Regions from separate parts of the Levilactobacillus suantsaii genome, predicted to be linked through region 3. Evidence: riboswitches for the same ligand, from Rfam matches in the RefSeq annotation. Region 3 holds a riboswitch; each other region holds the start of a gene.
The links. A riboswitch is a leader RNA that binds a small molecule or an ion and turns the genes downstream of it on or off. The one in region 3 is predicted to bind thiamine pyrophosphate.
Positions count from the first base shown of each region.

Region 1: linked by a shared signal. The riboswitch ahead of thiM (hydroxyethylthiazole kinase) and the one ahead of H3M12_RS00210 (ECF transporter S component) in region 3 are both predicted to bind thiamine pyrophosphate.
Region 2: linked by a shared signal. The riboswitch ahead of H3M12_RS03195 (cytosine permease) and the one ahead of H3M12_RS00210 (ECF transporter S component) in region 3 are both predicted to bind thiamine pyrophosphate.

Region 1 covers NZ_CP059603.1:280,099-285,052, reverse strand. Annotated here, with positions in the region: gene rlmD (23S rRNA (uracil(1939)-C(5))-methyltransferase RlmD) at 1-727, opposite strand, end outside; gene H3M12_RS01365 (oxidoreductase) at 910-1,746, shown strand; TPP riboswitch at 1,793-1,897, shown strand; gene thiM (hydroxyethylthiazole kinase) at 2,008-2,796, shown strand; gene thiD (bifunctional hydroxymethylpyrimidine kinase/phosphomethylpyrimidine kinase) at 2,820-3,635, shown strand; gene thiE (thiamine phosphate synthase) at 3,635-4,291, shown strand; gene H3M12_RS01345 (ABC transporter ATP-binding protein/permease) at 4,358-4,954, shown strand, end outside.
Region 2 covers NZ_CP059603.1:675,652-680,605, reverse strand. Annotated here, with positions in the region: gene H3M12_RS03205 (YhgE/Pip domain-containing protein) at 1-566, shown strand, start outside; gene H3M12_RS03200 (2,3-butanediol dehydrogenase) at 780-1,850, shown strand; TPP riboswitch at 1,927-2,027, shown strand; gene H3M12_RS03195 (cytosine permease) at 2,093-2,971, shown strand; gene H3M12_RS12835 (hypothetical protein) at 2,998-3,150, shown strand; partial or broken gene H3M12_RS03190 (YaaA family protein) at 3,208-3,585, shown strand; gene H3M12_RS03185 (RNA-guided endonuclease InsQ/TnpB family protein) at 3,765-4,931, opposite strand.
Region 3 covers NZ_CP059603.1:41,505-46,458, forward strand. Annotated here, with positions in the region: gene H3M12_RS00205 (D-alanyl-D-alanine carboxypeptidase family protein) at 42-1,211, opposite strand; TPP riboswitch at 1,626-1,718, shown strand; gene H3M12_RS00210 (ECF transporter S component) at 1,801-2,367, shown strand; gene H3M12_RS00215 (ABC transporter ATP-binding protein) at 2,386-3,795, shown strand; gene H3M12_RS00220 (energy-coupling factor transporter transmembrane component T family protein) at 3,792-4,445, shown strand; gene H3M12_RS00225 (hypothetical protein) at 4,660-4,954, shown strand, end outside.

The DNA.
Region 1 (4,954 bases), 240 kb from region 3:
TGATGACCGTCAGTTGCACGTCGTCGGTGTTGGCGGCTGCGCGGACCACCAGCGTTTTGACGATCCCGGAGTTGTGGTCCTCGTCGTAGATTGGGACTTCGAGGTCCTGGAGCATCTGGACCACGGCGCGCATCACGGTCATGGTGACGGGCATCTGGACCGAACAGGTCGGCAGGTCCACTAAGTCGTGACTACGTTCGGCGTAGAGACCGGCCTGGACCGTGCCGTCAGCCGTTTGCCGGACTTGGAATTGAGCCTTGTTGCGGTACTCGTAGGGGTGATCCATCCCGAGTGTCGGCCGGACGTCGTAGTCCTTGAAGCCGCGGGGCTGGTAGCGTTCTAGCGACTGGATGACGATGTCGCGTTTGAATTGGAGTTGTTGCGGGTAAGCTAAGTGTTCCAGCTCGAAGCCCCCGACCGTGTCGGCGTAGCTATCGCGCGGGGTGACCCGGTGCGGACTGGCCTTACGGATGCGGTGGACCTTGGCGCGCAGGTAGCGGTGGGCCACGCTGGTGACCTCGACCACGGCCTCTTCACCAGTCAAGGCGCCGGGCACGAAGACCGCCATGCGCTTGTAGTAGCCGATGCCTTCGCCGTTGATGCCCATGCGCTTGATGGTCAACGGAAAGCGTTGGCCTTCTGTGACCTCGACCTGGGGCGTGTTGCGGTGGTCGGCCCGGTGCCGGTCGTTGCGCCGGCGATTTTGGTGCGGTTGATAATTTTTCATGTTTTCTCCTATATAGTTGTGTCTAAGAACCATTCAATCTGGACCATTATACCAAAGTTTGCCCCGCGGTGGGGTTTCCCGCTTGGTCCCGCGCAAAAAGTTCGCCCAAATGCGGCCGCTTTCATGGCGAAGCGCCGCGCTTTTCGGTACAATTGAAGTATCTCAAAAAGGGGGCTTGGCTTATGCATCATCGAAAAGTAGCGCTGGTCACCGGGGCGTCCTCGGGGATTGGCAACGCCATCGCGCGGGGCTTACACCGCAACGGGGTCACCGTTTACGCTGGCGCGCGGCGGGTAGACCGGATGAACGACCTTGACGACTTGGGCATCACCACGTTGTCACTCGACGTCACCGATACCGACAGCGTGGACCAGACGGTCAACCGCATCGTCGGGGAGACCGGGCGCATCGATATCCTGGTCAATAACGCCGGGTTTGGCTTACTGGGCGCGTTAGAAGACGTCCCACTAGAACAAGCTAAAGGGCAGTTTGACGTCAATTTATTCGGGGCGGCGCGGCTGATTCGCTCGGTCCTGCCGATGATGCGTCAACAGCACAGCGGCCGGATCATCAACATCACGTCCGTGGACGGCAAGGTCGCCCAACCCCTGGCCAGTTGGTACGTGGCCTCGAAGTTTGCCTTGGAGGGTCTCTCGGACACCTTACGTTTCGAACTGAGCCCCCACGGCATCCAGGTGGTGGTCGTCGAACCTGGCAGTATCCAGTCCGCTTGGGCCGACATCGCCGCGGGTCACTTGCACGAGCTGTCGGGCACTGGGCCTTACGCCCAATCGGCCAGCACCGGGGAAGCCATCTTGAGAGCCGCTAAACGCTTCGCCAGTGAACCCCAGGTGATTGCTCGGCTAGTCGACCGCGCGGCGTTGGCCCGGCGGCCGAAGACCCGTTATCACGCCGGGGCCGGCAGTCAGATCTTATGGGCGCGGCGCCTGTTGTCCGAAAAAGCCATGGATCAGATCTGGCGCTGGACTGGTGCAGCCGCTAAACGGATCATGCAATAATCTAAGAACCGTTGACGTCTCACGTCAACCTGTTATGCTTAAAGATAACTAACACTAGGAGTGCCCCTTGGGGCTGAGATGCGGGAATGCCCGCGATTCCTTTGAACCTGTCGAGACCATGCTTGCGGAGGGAACGTGTTTGATGGCGAAGCCACCCGTTCACTTGCTGTGAAGGGGGGGCTTTTGCGTTTGATTGGGACTGACGCGAAGCGTGGTCATGGCGGGGCACGTTAGCACTACTATTTTGGGGGTCCTTTACTCATGAAACTGAGCTTATTAAACGATTTACGGCAACAAAATCCCATCGTGTTCAACATCTCGAACTTCGTGACGGTCCAAGACGTCGCCAACGGCATCAACGCTATCGGTGCGTCACCGATCATGTCCGAAGAGGTGGCCGAGGCTGACGAGATGGTCCAACTGGCTCAAGCGGTCTGCTTGAACCTGGGGGCCTTCACCGAACCACAGATCAAGCACATCAAGGTCACCGGCCAACTGGCCAATAAGTACCACAAACCATTGGTCATCGACCCGGTCGCGGTGGGGGCCGTGGCTTATCGGGCCAAGGTGGCCGAAGACCTATTGACGGCCTTTCAACCAGACGTCATCCGGGGCAATGCCGGTGAGATTGCGGCCTTAGCCGGGGTCGACTGGCAGGCCAAGGGCATCGACGCCGGTAGCGGCAGTGGCAATCTGGTCAGCATCGCGCAGTCCTGTGCCATCAAGCGGCGCTGTACCGTCATCTTGTCCGGGCCGACCGACGTCATCACTGACGGCAAGCGGACCGTGCAGGTCTTGAACGGCACGCCGTTGTTCCAGACCCACGTGGGCTCCGGCGACATGCTGTCGAGTATCGTGGCGGCCTTTTGCGCCGTGGACCCCGACTACTTCGAAGCGGCCCAGACGGCGTGCCTGGTCTTTGCGGGCATCGGTCAACGCGTGGCCCAAAGTGACCCGCAGATGGGGTCCGGGACCTTTATTATTAAATTAATGGACGCCTTACAACAAACCACCGTCGCCCAGTTGGAAGAACTGGCGGCGTACGACTAAGGCGGAAAGAAGGACGAGTAATCATGGCAAACGAATTTCCCCAGACCTTGACGATCGCGGGGACCGATAGTGGTGGCGGGGCCGGCGTGATGGCCGACCTCAAGACCATGCAGGAACGGCAGGTGTTCGGCACGGCGGTGGTCGTGGCCGTCACCGCGCAAAACACGCTGGGCGTGCAAGACTTCATGGCACTGCCGCAGAAATTGATCGACGAACAGTTCGCCTCGTTAGCCGCGGACCTTAAAATCAGCGCCTGCAAGACGGGGATGCTGGCCGATGCGGCCCACGTGCACGGCGTGGTCGAGAACCTCAAGCGCTACGACTTTGGACCGCTCACGGTCGACCCGGTGATGATTGCCAAGGGCGGCGCGGCACTTTTGGCCGACGACGCGGTAGCCACGGTGCGTGACGATCTGGTGCCGTTAGCCGATGTCTTGACGCCCAACCTGCCAGAAGCCAAACGCTTGACGGGCTTGCCACTTGATGATAAAGAAGAGATGGAGGCCGCCGCGGTGGAGCTGCAGAACCTGGGCGCGAAGAACGTGGTCATCAAAGGGGGCCACGAAGCCACGCCCGACCAGGCCAGCGACTTCGTGTTGCTCGCCGACGGCCGGTCGTTTTGGCTGAGTGCGCCGCGAGTCGATACCGTGCGCACCCATGGTACCGGCGACACCTTGTCGTCGTGTATCACGGCCGAACTGGCCAAGGGTGCCGATTTCGAATCGGCCATCCGGTTGGCCAAGGACTACGTGACCGCCGCCATTGCCCACCCGATTGCGGTCGGGCACGGTCACGGACCGTTGAACCATTGGGCTTATAATCAAGGAGGGACGATCTAATGTCAGTAACGTTTGAGCCCGGCTTGCTCCGGGCGTACTTTGTAGCCGGCAGTCAAGACATACCGGGCCGCGACTTGCGGCAGGTGCTCGCAACCATGCTGGATGCCGGGATCACGGCTTTTCAGTTCCGCGATAAGGACGGCAGTACCTTGTCCACGGTGGAACGCTGTACCTTAGGTGGCGATTTGCGCGACCAGTGCCGGGAGGCCAACGTGCCGTTCATCGTCGACGATGACGTGGATTTAGCCTTGGCGTTGAACGCCGACGGGATTCACGTGGGCCAAAGCGACCAGCGGATTCAAGAAGTCTTGGAAGCCGTCAAGGACCGGCAGATTTTCGTGGGCCTGTCCTGCTCGACGGCCGAAGAGGTCGAGGCGGCTAACCAGATCGACGGGATCGCTTATCTGGGCAGCGGGCCTATCAACCCGACCGTTTCCAAGGCCGATGCCGACCCGGTCATCGGTACTTCGGGCCTGGCCCACCTGGTCGAACTCTCGCGGGTGCCCGTTGTCGCCATCGGCGGCGTCACCGTGGCATCACTGCCGGCGATTGCGGCAACTGGCGCGGCCGGTGCGGCGGTCATCACCATGCTGACCCGTCACGACCACCCGCAAGCAGCCGTCGACGCTATGCGCACGGCGTTTGCCGGCAATTAAATTAATTGCCTTTTGCCCTGAAATCGGTTATCGTTTGAACTAATACTGACCAAGAGGGGTTTACCAATGAGCTTTTTAGAGCTAAAAAATATTCATAAGGCGTACTACGTCAATAAGACGCCGTTCCCTGTCCTCAAGGGCATCAGCCTCAAGTTCGACCGCGGCGAGTTCGTGTCGATCTTGGGGGAGTCCGGGGGTGGGAAGACCACGTTGATGAACATCATCGGTGGGTTGGACGCCCAGTACGAAGGCGATGTGTTGTTGAACGGCGAGTCGTTGCGCCACGCGTCCGTCAAGCAACTGGACAGCTACCGGCGCCAGACCATCGGGTTCATTTTCCAAAACTTTAACCTGGTGAGTCACCTGAGTATCCTGGACAACGTGATGATCTCCTTACAGATGACCAAGCTGTCCAAGAAGGAACAGCGCGACCGGGCCACCGAGTTACTGGACCAGGTGGGGTTGAAAGAACACCGTCACAAGCACCCCAACCAGTTATCGGGGGGCCAAAAGCAACGGGTCGCTATCGCCCGGGCACTCGCGTCTGACCCGGACATCATCATTGCCGACGAACCCACCGGAGCATTGGATGCGCAGAACACCCAAGAGATTCTGGCCTTGATGGACCAGATTGCGGATAGCGGTAAGTTGGTCATCTGTGTG
Region 2 (4,954 bases), 630 kb from region 3:
ACCTCTACACACCGCGGCATTTTCCGGAATCTGCTTTTAGTTGGTGGGCCAGCAAGGCCAGTGTCTGGGGGCCGTTCGTGGTGGTCGAAACGGGAGTGATGTTTGCCTTATTGATGATTATGGACGGTTTGCGGCCGCTCCATCCAGGCGCCACGCTGGTGGTCTTGTTCCTGGCGGCGGCGACGTTTATGACCATCGTGGCCTGGTTGAACCTGGTCTTAGGCAAAGCCGGGGCGTTCTTTAGCATGGTGCTGTTGGTCCTACAACTGGGCGCATCGGCGGGGACCTACCCGTTGCCATTGACCAGTCACTTCTTCCAGGCCATTCATCCCTTCTTGCCCATGTCTTACGGGGTTGCGGGATTACGGCAAACGCTGATGATTGGCGATTCGGCTTGGCCGGATATCGGGATGTTAATCCTCTTCTTAATGGTCTTTACGGGCCTGACCTGGCTGTTCTACGCCCGCCGGTATGCGCGGCTCAAGCGGATTGACTTTAATGATGCCGCAGCTGTGAGTGCCACCCGAAGTCGCTTAGCGGCCCACCTGATTCGGCAAAAAGAGTAATTGTGCTCATTGAATGATCAACTTGTGGCAATGATTGGGTCCTCTCTTGGAGATGGCTCAATTTTTGTGATGAGTGAGGTGGTATGCAGACGCGTTATGGCGGGAATCGATTGGGTTTGAGTTCGGAGTGCGGGTTGTGAGAATGTTTGACATCATCAAAGAAAGCACTTTTACTTTAAGTAAGTGCTAATAAAAAATAAGGAGGACACCAACATGAAAGCAGTTAGAATTTATGGCGCCAAGGACGCCCGGTTAGAAGACGTGACGATTGCGGACCCGAAGGACGATGAGGTTCAACTCAAGGTCAAATACTGTGGGATTTGTGGCAGTGACTTACACGAGTATACGGAAGGGCTGACGTTACCCACGGTCAAGCACCCCATCAGTGGCCAGTCGCTCCCCATCATCATGGGCCACGAGTTCGCCGGTGAAGTCGTCAAGGTCGGCCAAAATGTGACTGACTTGCAGGTTGGTGACAGCGTCGCCGTTGAACCGTTGATTGCGTGTGGTCACTGTGACAATTGCCGGGCCGGGCGATACAACCTTTGCGAAAATGCCATTGGGGACGATGGCAGCAGTAACTTCCTTGGCTTTTCGGCCGACGGGGGGTACGCCGAGTACGCCAACGTCCGCGACTTCTTCGCCCACAAGATGCCAGCTGGCATGAGTTATGAACTGGGTGCCGTGACCGAACCAACGACGGTGGCCTACGAAGCCATCAAGAAGAGTCAACTGCGGGTCGGGCAAACGGTCGCCGTCATGGGGGCCGGTCCTATCGGCTTGTTAACGGCAACGTTGGCAAGACTTGCTGGGGCAACTAAGGTCTATATTACGGATGTCTCCCCGGAACGGCTACAAAAAGCCCGGGACTTAGGCCTGACAGACGTCTTGGATTCTAGCCACGGGGACGTGGTTGAGCAAATCAAGCAGGGTACTCCCGGTGGCGTAGATTTGGTTTACGATGCGGCTGGTATCCAAACGACCTTTGACACCGCCATCCGAGTGGCCAAGAAGGGTGGTAGGGTCATGTTGATTGCCCTCTTCAGTCAAAAGATCTCGGTCGACGTGACGAACCGTTTAATCATGCAAGGCCTGGATATCTTAACGACGTTAGGCTACAACAACGATTATCCTGCGGTCATGCGGTTAATTAACGAGCACGCCGAAACCTTCAAAAAGATCATCACGAAGAAGATTCCGTTGTCCCGGGCCATTGAAGATGGTGTGAAGACCTTGGCGACCGATAAATCACAAGTCAAAATTTTGATTTCGCCGACCATGTAGGCAACTGGCGGTCACCCACAGGAGGAAACTTGCTGGCCCACTAATTTAGCGGTATGCTGAACTTAAATTTAAATCGAAAAAACACTAGGGGTGCCAATGCTGGCTGAGATGGACGTGGTCCGATCCCTTTGAACCTGTTGAGTTAAGACTCGCGAAGGAAAGTGTCGGTCATTAAAAAGCGTCCCTTCGTTAAGTTCCGGCTTAACGGGGGACGTTTTTTCGGGTCAAGGGAGTTTTGGACGATGACGATTCGGTTAAGAAATCAGTTTTTACTGTGGTTAGGAGCGGCCATCTCGATTGCGGAAATCGTGACAGGCACGTTGATAGCGCCGCTGGGATGGTCGCAAGGTCTAGCCGCAATTATCCTGGGACATTTGATTGGCGGGGGCCTGTTTCTTTTGCCGGCCGCCTATTTATCGGCGCGCCAACACCAAACCGCGATTGGGGTGACCGGCCAGGTCTTTGGGCCCTGGGGCGTGCGGTTGTTTTCGCTACTCAACGCCTTGCAACTGGTGGGCTGGACGGCGGTGATGATCGTTAACGCGCAACTGGCCATGGACGGGATTGCTCAACACTTGTTGCACTTTCGTTCGCCGGTAGTCATGGCCAGTATCGTGGCGGTTCTGATTGGCATCTGGTTGTTGCTGGACCATCAATGGCTGTTTCGTATCAATAACGTGGTGGTTATCTTGCTGGCCGTGGGAATGCTACTGATGATGGGCGGCATCGTCTGGCAGGGCCACGTGCACGCGTTGACGGAGGGCAACTTAAGCTTTGGTGGCGCCGTGGAACTCAACGTGACTATGGCTTTGTCGTGGTTGCCTTTGATTGGCGACTATACGCGCCAGAGTGACCAGCCATTACGGGCCAGTTTGGCCAGTGTCGGCGGGTACTTCTGTGGGAGCCTTGCGATGTTTATCATCGGACTATTGACGGTCACGTTGACCGGCCAAGCGGATTTCACGCAGGTGCTGGCCCAGTCAAACTGGGGCTTAGTGGCGCTCGTCATCATTGTTTTTTCAACGGTCACGACCACGTTCATGGACGCGTATTCGGCGGCCACCAATCTGAATAACCTGTTGGCGTTTGGCCACGTGAACCTCTGGGGCATCGGCGGTTAGCCTTAGGCTGGAACTTTGCCTGGTGGGTGGTCGGTACGCTGGCGTACTCGTGGCTCCAGCGTCTCGATTTTATCGGCGGGACTACGCTACTATTGCTGATTATTCTGGGCATCGGGGTGTTGGTGACCGGGCACTTCACCAAGCTGCACCCGCTGATGACACCGGCTACTAAGGACTGAATTGTACCGATGTGACGAGGTAAACTGTGGTAATCTAGGGGCAAAGGAGACCGTTATATGAAAATCATCATTGCCCCCGCCAAGAAGATGCAGGTGGCCCCGGACGACTTTGCCGTTCAGGGGCAACCACAATACTTGGCCCAAACCAACCAAATTTTACGGCGTTTGCGCGAGTTGACCTACGCGGAAGCGCACCAAATGTGGCGGTGTAGCGACAAGTTGGCCCGGACCAATTACGACTGGTTACAGCGTTTAGAATTGACCCAGAACCAGAACCAGACCCCCGCCGTGATGGCCTATAGCAGTCTGCAATACCAAGCGATGGCGCCGGATCTATTCACGGTGCCGGCATTGGCCTATGTACAAGTCCATCTGCGGCTCTTGTCAGCTTTTTATGGTGTGTTGCGTCCCTTCGATGGCATCGTGCCGTACCGGTCGACGGCCAACGATTTGGTCTTTATTGAACGGACTTAAGTCAAAGTGAACTACTCGTCACTAAAGTAACGAGCTTCTGGGAACGTTAAGTAGTGTTTAGGATTTTACGGTGGTATCCCAAGTACCTAACTCACAGAACTTAACTATTTTACCAAGGCTAGTTCCTAACCTAACGGCTTTTATCCGGCATTTTTCAGCCCTTTGTTTAAGATGTTAACTGCCGCGTTAACATCTCGATCATGCTGGGTTCCACAGCGCGGACAAGTCCATTCGCGAATCTCTAGTGGTTTACGGCCACTTTGAAAGCCACAGTGGGAACACTGCTGACTCGTATAATTAGGCTTGACCGTGATTAACTGTTTTCCATATCGTTGACACTTATATTCAAGCGTGTATCTGAATTGGGACCAACTAGCGTTGGCAATTGACTTAGCTAGGTGGTGATTGTGCATTAGATTTTTGGTTTTCAAATCTTCAATCACAATTACATCGTATTTTTTAACCAAGTCAGTGGTTATCTTGTGTAAATAATCTTTGCGTTTATTGGCCAGTTTCTGTTGGTAGCGTGCCTTGGTTTTCCTAGCACGTTGCCAGTTTTGGTAGTCATTAATCACCATATCGGTTAGATGGGCTTTATTGTGGTTCCACTGGCGAACGTTAATCGTCGCCTTATATTTGCGCCGGTTGTATTTACGTTGCCAAGCTGTGGCCTGATAAGTCTCCCACAGGGCTTGGAACTTGTCATATTTATCACCGTCAGAGGTGATTGCCAAGTCAGCCACCCCCATATCAATTCCCACAACTAAATTAGTCTTAGTGAATGGTTCGGGATCCGGACACTCAATCTGTAAGCTAAGGTAATATTTACCGGTTGGATCCAAACTGATGGTGTAGCGTTTGAATTTTCCAACGGCCAGTGCACCTGTCTTGCTCGTTTTGATGCTCCCAAGTTTGGGTAATTTAACTCGCCGTTTGGCAATCACCACCTTAGCACTAGCTGAAAACCGCCCCGTGTAGGATTTTTTAGTGGAACGGCGCGACTTGAAACGAGGCTGACCGCCTTGATGTTTAAATAGCCTGGAGAAAGACTGGGCTAAGTTGTGGTTAACTATCTGTAAGCTAGTCGCGTCACTGGCTTTTAGAAACGGGTATTCTTTTTTGAGTTGTTTAAGTAAATTGTTCATGCCGTACTCATTAACAAATTGACTACTAGGGTTGTTTTGATAGCGGGATTTGGCCATTGCTAACATTTGATTCCAAACAAAACGGCCATTGCCGAATAATTGCCATAGTTGCTTGGCTTGTGTCTGAGTTGGGTATAAGCGTAGTTTAACCCCTTTGAGCATGTTTTCACCACCTTGCTGGTCTT
Region 3 (4,954 bases):
ACTTTTAGGTTAAGGGTTAAGCTTTACAAAGTAAAAACGAATTAGTCACTCATGCTGCTAGCCTTGTTGGCGTGGTTCATCAACGAGCGAGTCTCGGTAAATTCGTTGATGTCGTGCAGGACCACGGTGATGACCCGGTGCTTGCCTTTCTTCTGACCAGTACCAACGAAGCAGTAACCAGCCAGCGGCGTGTACCCAGTCTTCAAACCGTCGACGTTCAACGACTTCTGGTAGTAAGTCCGGCCGGGCAAGAGGTTGTTGTAGTTATACAACGACTGACCGTCGACCTTCTTCGAGCCGATTTTACCGTCCTTGACGACCCGCGGGTAATCCTTGATCAGGTGCCGCGCAATCAACGCGACATCCTTGGGGGAAACCTTGTTGGCGTTGGCCGACCCATAGTTATAGCCAAAGACTTTCAAGTCACTATTTTCCAAGCCAGACGCGGAGACGAAGCTCGCGTGTTTCAAGTTCCAGGACTTGGCCTGAGCGTTCATCTTCTTGATGAACTTGCCGTTACTTCCGGAGACCCACTTCCCTAAAGCGATGGCCGCGTTGTTCGATGAATCCAGGTAGGCGGCGTAATAGAGTTCCTTGACCGTGTACTTGTGCCCAGACTTGAACCGGAAGCCGCCACACGCCGCATCGTTGCCCATCGCAATCAGACCTTTACTGTTGGTCTTGACCACGTCGGTCCACTTCGCCGACTTAGTGTGGACTTTCTTAAGGGTCAGATACAAGGTCATTAACTTGGAGACGGAGGCAATCGGCCGGGCCGTGTTGGCCGCCTTGGACCAAACGACCTTCCCGGTGCTGGTATCCATGGCCACGGCGCCCCTGGCGTACTTCAAGCCAAACGGTGCTTTCCCCTTCTTTAGATAGCCATGCCAAATCCAGCCCTTAACGGAACCGGATTTATTGCTGACCTTTAAGTAGATTCCCTTAGAATTACTATGTTTCCAAGTTTCTTGCTTGGTTGCGTACCAAGTCGTATTCGGATAGGTCTTCAAGTTCGCAACTTTCTTGGAATGGCCATAATTATAAATGGCCCCCTTGGTACTCTTTTTGTGATAAGCCGTCTTGGTCAGCGATTTCGACGAGACCGTCCGATACGTCGCCGCGTGGGCGGGCTGGGTCGTCGTTACCCCAAGCCCCAGACTCACAGTCGCCATAATGGCCAGCGTACTTAATTTTAGTTTACTAATTGTCATGTGCTGAATTCCTTCCCAAATTCTGTCAAACTCCAACTCAAAGTTAACACGTTTATCACGTCATAATCTGTCTCTGATAAAACTGTAACCTACTTGTTGGCCCCGTAACTTGGTTGCAATCTCCTCCTTTACGGTTATAAATCCTAGAATTGACCAAATGACTAAGTGCGAGAGACCAGCATTCCCAGCCAGTAGTCGCTTGTTTTCAATTGGTGCTACCCATAATCATCTAACCCCAAGCTAATTCAGTACCTTAACGTCAAACTGGTCTAGGCCATACTTGTTCTAGACCATTTGTGGGGCCTCACTGTTTTTCAGCCACACGGTTGCACGTCTGAATAGGTCAAACCTTAGGTACGATTGTTTTCGTTAGCGGTTGCATTTTTCTTCAAAACTCGTTACGCTAGATAGTAATTTGAATCCGCGGGGTGCCCATATTCGGCTGAGAACAAACCCATTGAACCTGCTCTGGACAATTCCAGCGAAGGGACGGTGAATGACTCAAGCAAACTTGGCCCCCACTATCAATTTAGTGGGGGCTCTTCCCATTTTTTGGGGACCCTAAGGGTAAAATGAGGAGGAGTTTTACATGAAACAATGGCACGTTCGCGATATCATTCTTGTCACCATTCTCGCTATCTTTATGGGGGTCATTTTCTGGGTCACCGGTCCTGTCTACACGGTTCTAGCCGCCGCTTTAGCCCCCTTCGGTCTGCAGCCCATGGCTAACGATATGCTTTTGGGGCTGTGGTGCATGGCTGGTCCCCTGGCAGGCTTCATCATCCGCATTGCCGGTGCCGCCACGTTAGGTGAATTACTGGGGTCCATCGTTGAAATGTTTCTTGGCGGTATGTGGGGTGCCAGTACCTTGATCTCCGGTATCGTCCAAGGGGTCGGTGCCGAATTAGGGTTTGCGTTCACCGGTTACAAACGCTATAACTGGATGACCCTGGTTCTCAGCGCGTTGACCACCACGTTAGTGACCTTCGGCTGGGACTTCTTCCGGAGTGGATACAACAAGTATCAATTCGGCTTCATGATGCTCTTGTTGCTGACCCGGTTCGTGTCCGTCTTCATCTTTGGCGGCGTCTTAACGAAGTTGATCACCAACCTCTTAGGTCGCGCCCACGTTTTATCTCCACGCATTCGCGCTTAAACACTGGAGGGATTTTGTTTGGCTACCGTTAACATTGAACATCTCACTTACGCACCCGACCACCAAGATCCTGTGTTGAAGGACTTAACGGCCACCTTTTTAGGCGGCCGTTTTTCCCTTTTGACCGGGCCTTCGGGTAGCGGCAAGACGACCTTACTGCGACTCATCGCGGGCTTGACGCCGCTACCCACGGGCGCCACGTTGACTTTCAACGGCCAACCGCTCGCGGCGCAATCACCGCAGCAGCGCTCGCAGACCGTGGCGTTGCTCTTTCAAGAGCCCAGCACGCAGTTCACCATGGACACCGTTACAAACGAGTTACGCTTTGCCTTAGAAAACCAGCAAGTCTCCCCGGCCGCTATGCCAGGTAAAATCGATGCAGCCCTGGCTTTCGTGGGCATCACCGACTTGCGTGACCGGAATTTGATGCAACTCTCCGGTGGGGAACAGCAAAAGGTCGCCTTAGCCATCATCGTCGCGATGGACAGCGACGTCATCTTACTCGACGAGCCCTTCGCTAGTATTGACCCAGCGACCCGCCAAACGTTATTGGACCGGCTGGTCAAGTTATGTCGCGACCAGGGCAAGACCATTATTTTGGCCGATCATGATTTGAGTGGCTACGCCCAGTGGATCGACCACCTGACTGTGTTACACGCCGGTCAAGTCACCACCTTGTCAGTCGCGGCTACCCAGGCGCGCTTAGCCGCCTTCACACCAGAAAGATTACAACTCACGCACGTCCAATTGCCCACGGCCCAAGATAAGAGTTGTTTTGAAGCCAAAGGGTTTGGTCTCAGCCAAAACGACCGCACGTTGATTTTACCGGAGGACTTACCATTATTGACTCACAAGACCACACTGATCACCGGGCCTAACGGCAGTGGCAAGTCGACGTTTTTCCGCTCGCTGGTTCGTTTGGGCCGCTATCAAGGCACCATCACCTACCAGGGGCGCGATATCCAGCGAATTCGACGGCGGACCTACGCCCGGCACGTCAGTCTGATGTTCCAATCTGCGACGGCCCAGTTTTTAAACGTCACGGTCGCCGAAGAACTGGCCTTATCGCAACGTTACGGTAACGCGACCTACTTCACGCCGGACCGGATTCAAGCCGCCCTCGCCCAACTCGACTTGAGTGGGCGCGATGAGCAAATCATTTATTCGTTGAGTAGCGGCCAGCAAAAAAAGTTGCAGCTCCTGTGCATGCTGATGATGGCCCCCGAGGTCCTCTTACTGGACGAACCCTTCAAGGGCCTCGATCTCAACTCGATTCAGGCAGCTCTAACGTTATTGACCACAACGCAACGGGACCTCGACCTCACACTAATCATCATCAGTCATCAATTGGGCGGTCTTAGTCCGTACGTTGATTACCACTTAGACCTGGCCCATCAACAATTGACCTATCAGGGGGTGACGGCATGAATCCCAGTTTAAAATTGGCCTTAGTGGTACTGATTGCATTGGAGATCTCATTCACGCAGGTCTGGACCGTCAACGTCGCCCTCATCGTGATCAGCCTAGTGATTTTAGGACTGAACCGCATCCACATCCGGACCCTGGTATGGCTGACCGTGGTCCCGCTCTTCTTCGCCAGCGCATTGATTTGGTCACTGATGTTACGGGGAAACGCCACCCCACACTTCTTAATCGTACTGTTCACCCGGATGTTCGTATACGTCTACCTAGGCGCCACCTTTACCCAGACCACGGTGCCCCTCGAACTGACCCGATCGCTGGAACAAAACGCCAAGTTGCCCGCTAAATTTGCCTACGGGTTCCTTGCAGCGTTCAACCTATTCCCTAAAATCAAAGCCGAAGTCGCTACGGTGCACGCGGCCGCCATGATGCGCGGCCAAGTCCTGCACTTCTGGTCACCACAGTTATACTTCAAAGTCATCTTGACCGCCATGAACTGGTCGGACCAACTAGCCAGTGCCATGATGTCCCATGGATTCGTCGAGTGGGCCCCACGGACCTACGCCATCAACGTCCCGTTACGAACCCGGGACTGGGTCATCTTCGGCGCTAGTCTGCTTTTAGTTCAGATTGGTCTCTTTATCGGCTTACCCTAAACGAAGGGCATTCTGAGATTGGGCGGGTCACGACGCCAGGCAACCCCTCTCAGCTTTTAACCACCTTCAAAAAGAGCAGTTGGGACAACCTCTAATTTTGCAAATGACGTTAGACCACCAACCTTGGTCAAGCTAACGTTTTAAGCAGCGAATTTTTCACAACCCCGCCGTTGCCTTATAATGGACCTACAGAGTGAAGAAAGTGGTGAGGAGAATGAAAAGCATTCGACAGTTGTCATTTCTGGAGTTCTTCGGTTATTTGGCCCTGATTTTAGGACTCATCATCGAAGGTTACGCACTGATCAGCCAACCCGGGTCTCTAGTGGGTGCCGATAATATGTTCGGTGGTGCCGTAGTCTTAGCATTAGCCGTGGCCTTTCTTCACGACCGCTCATTACTCCTACGGTTGATTATCATTGGACTGAGCACCCTGGGGTTCGGCGTCTTTGCTTATGCCTACACACGGACCTGGACCTGGACGACGGTGGTCGCGCTAGCAGTATTGGCCT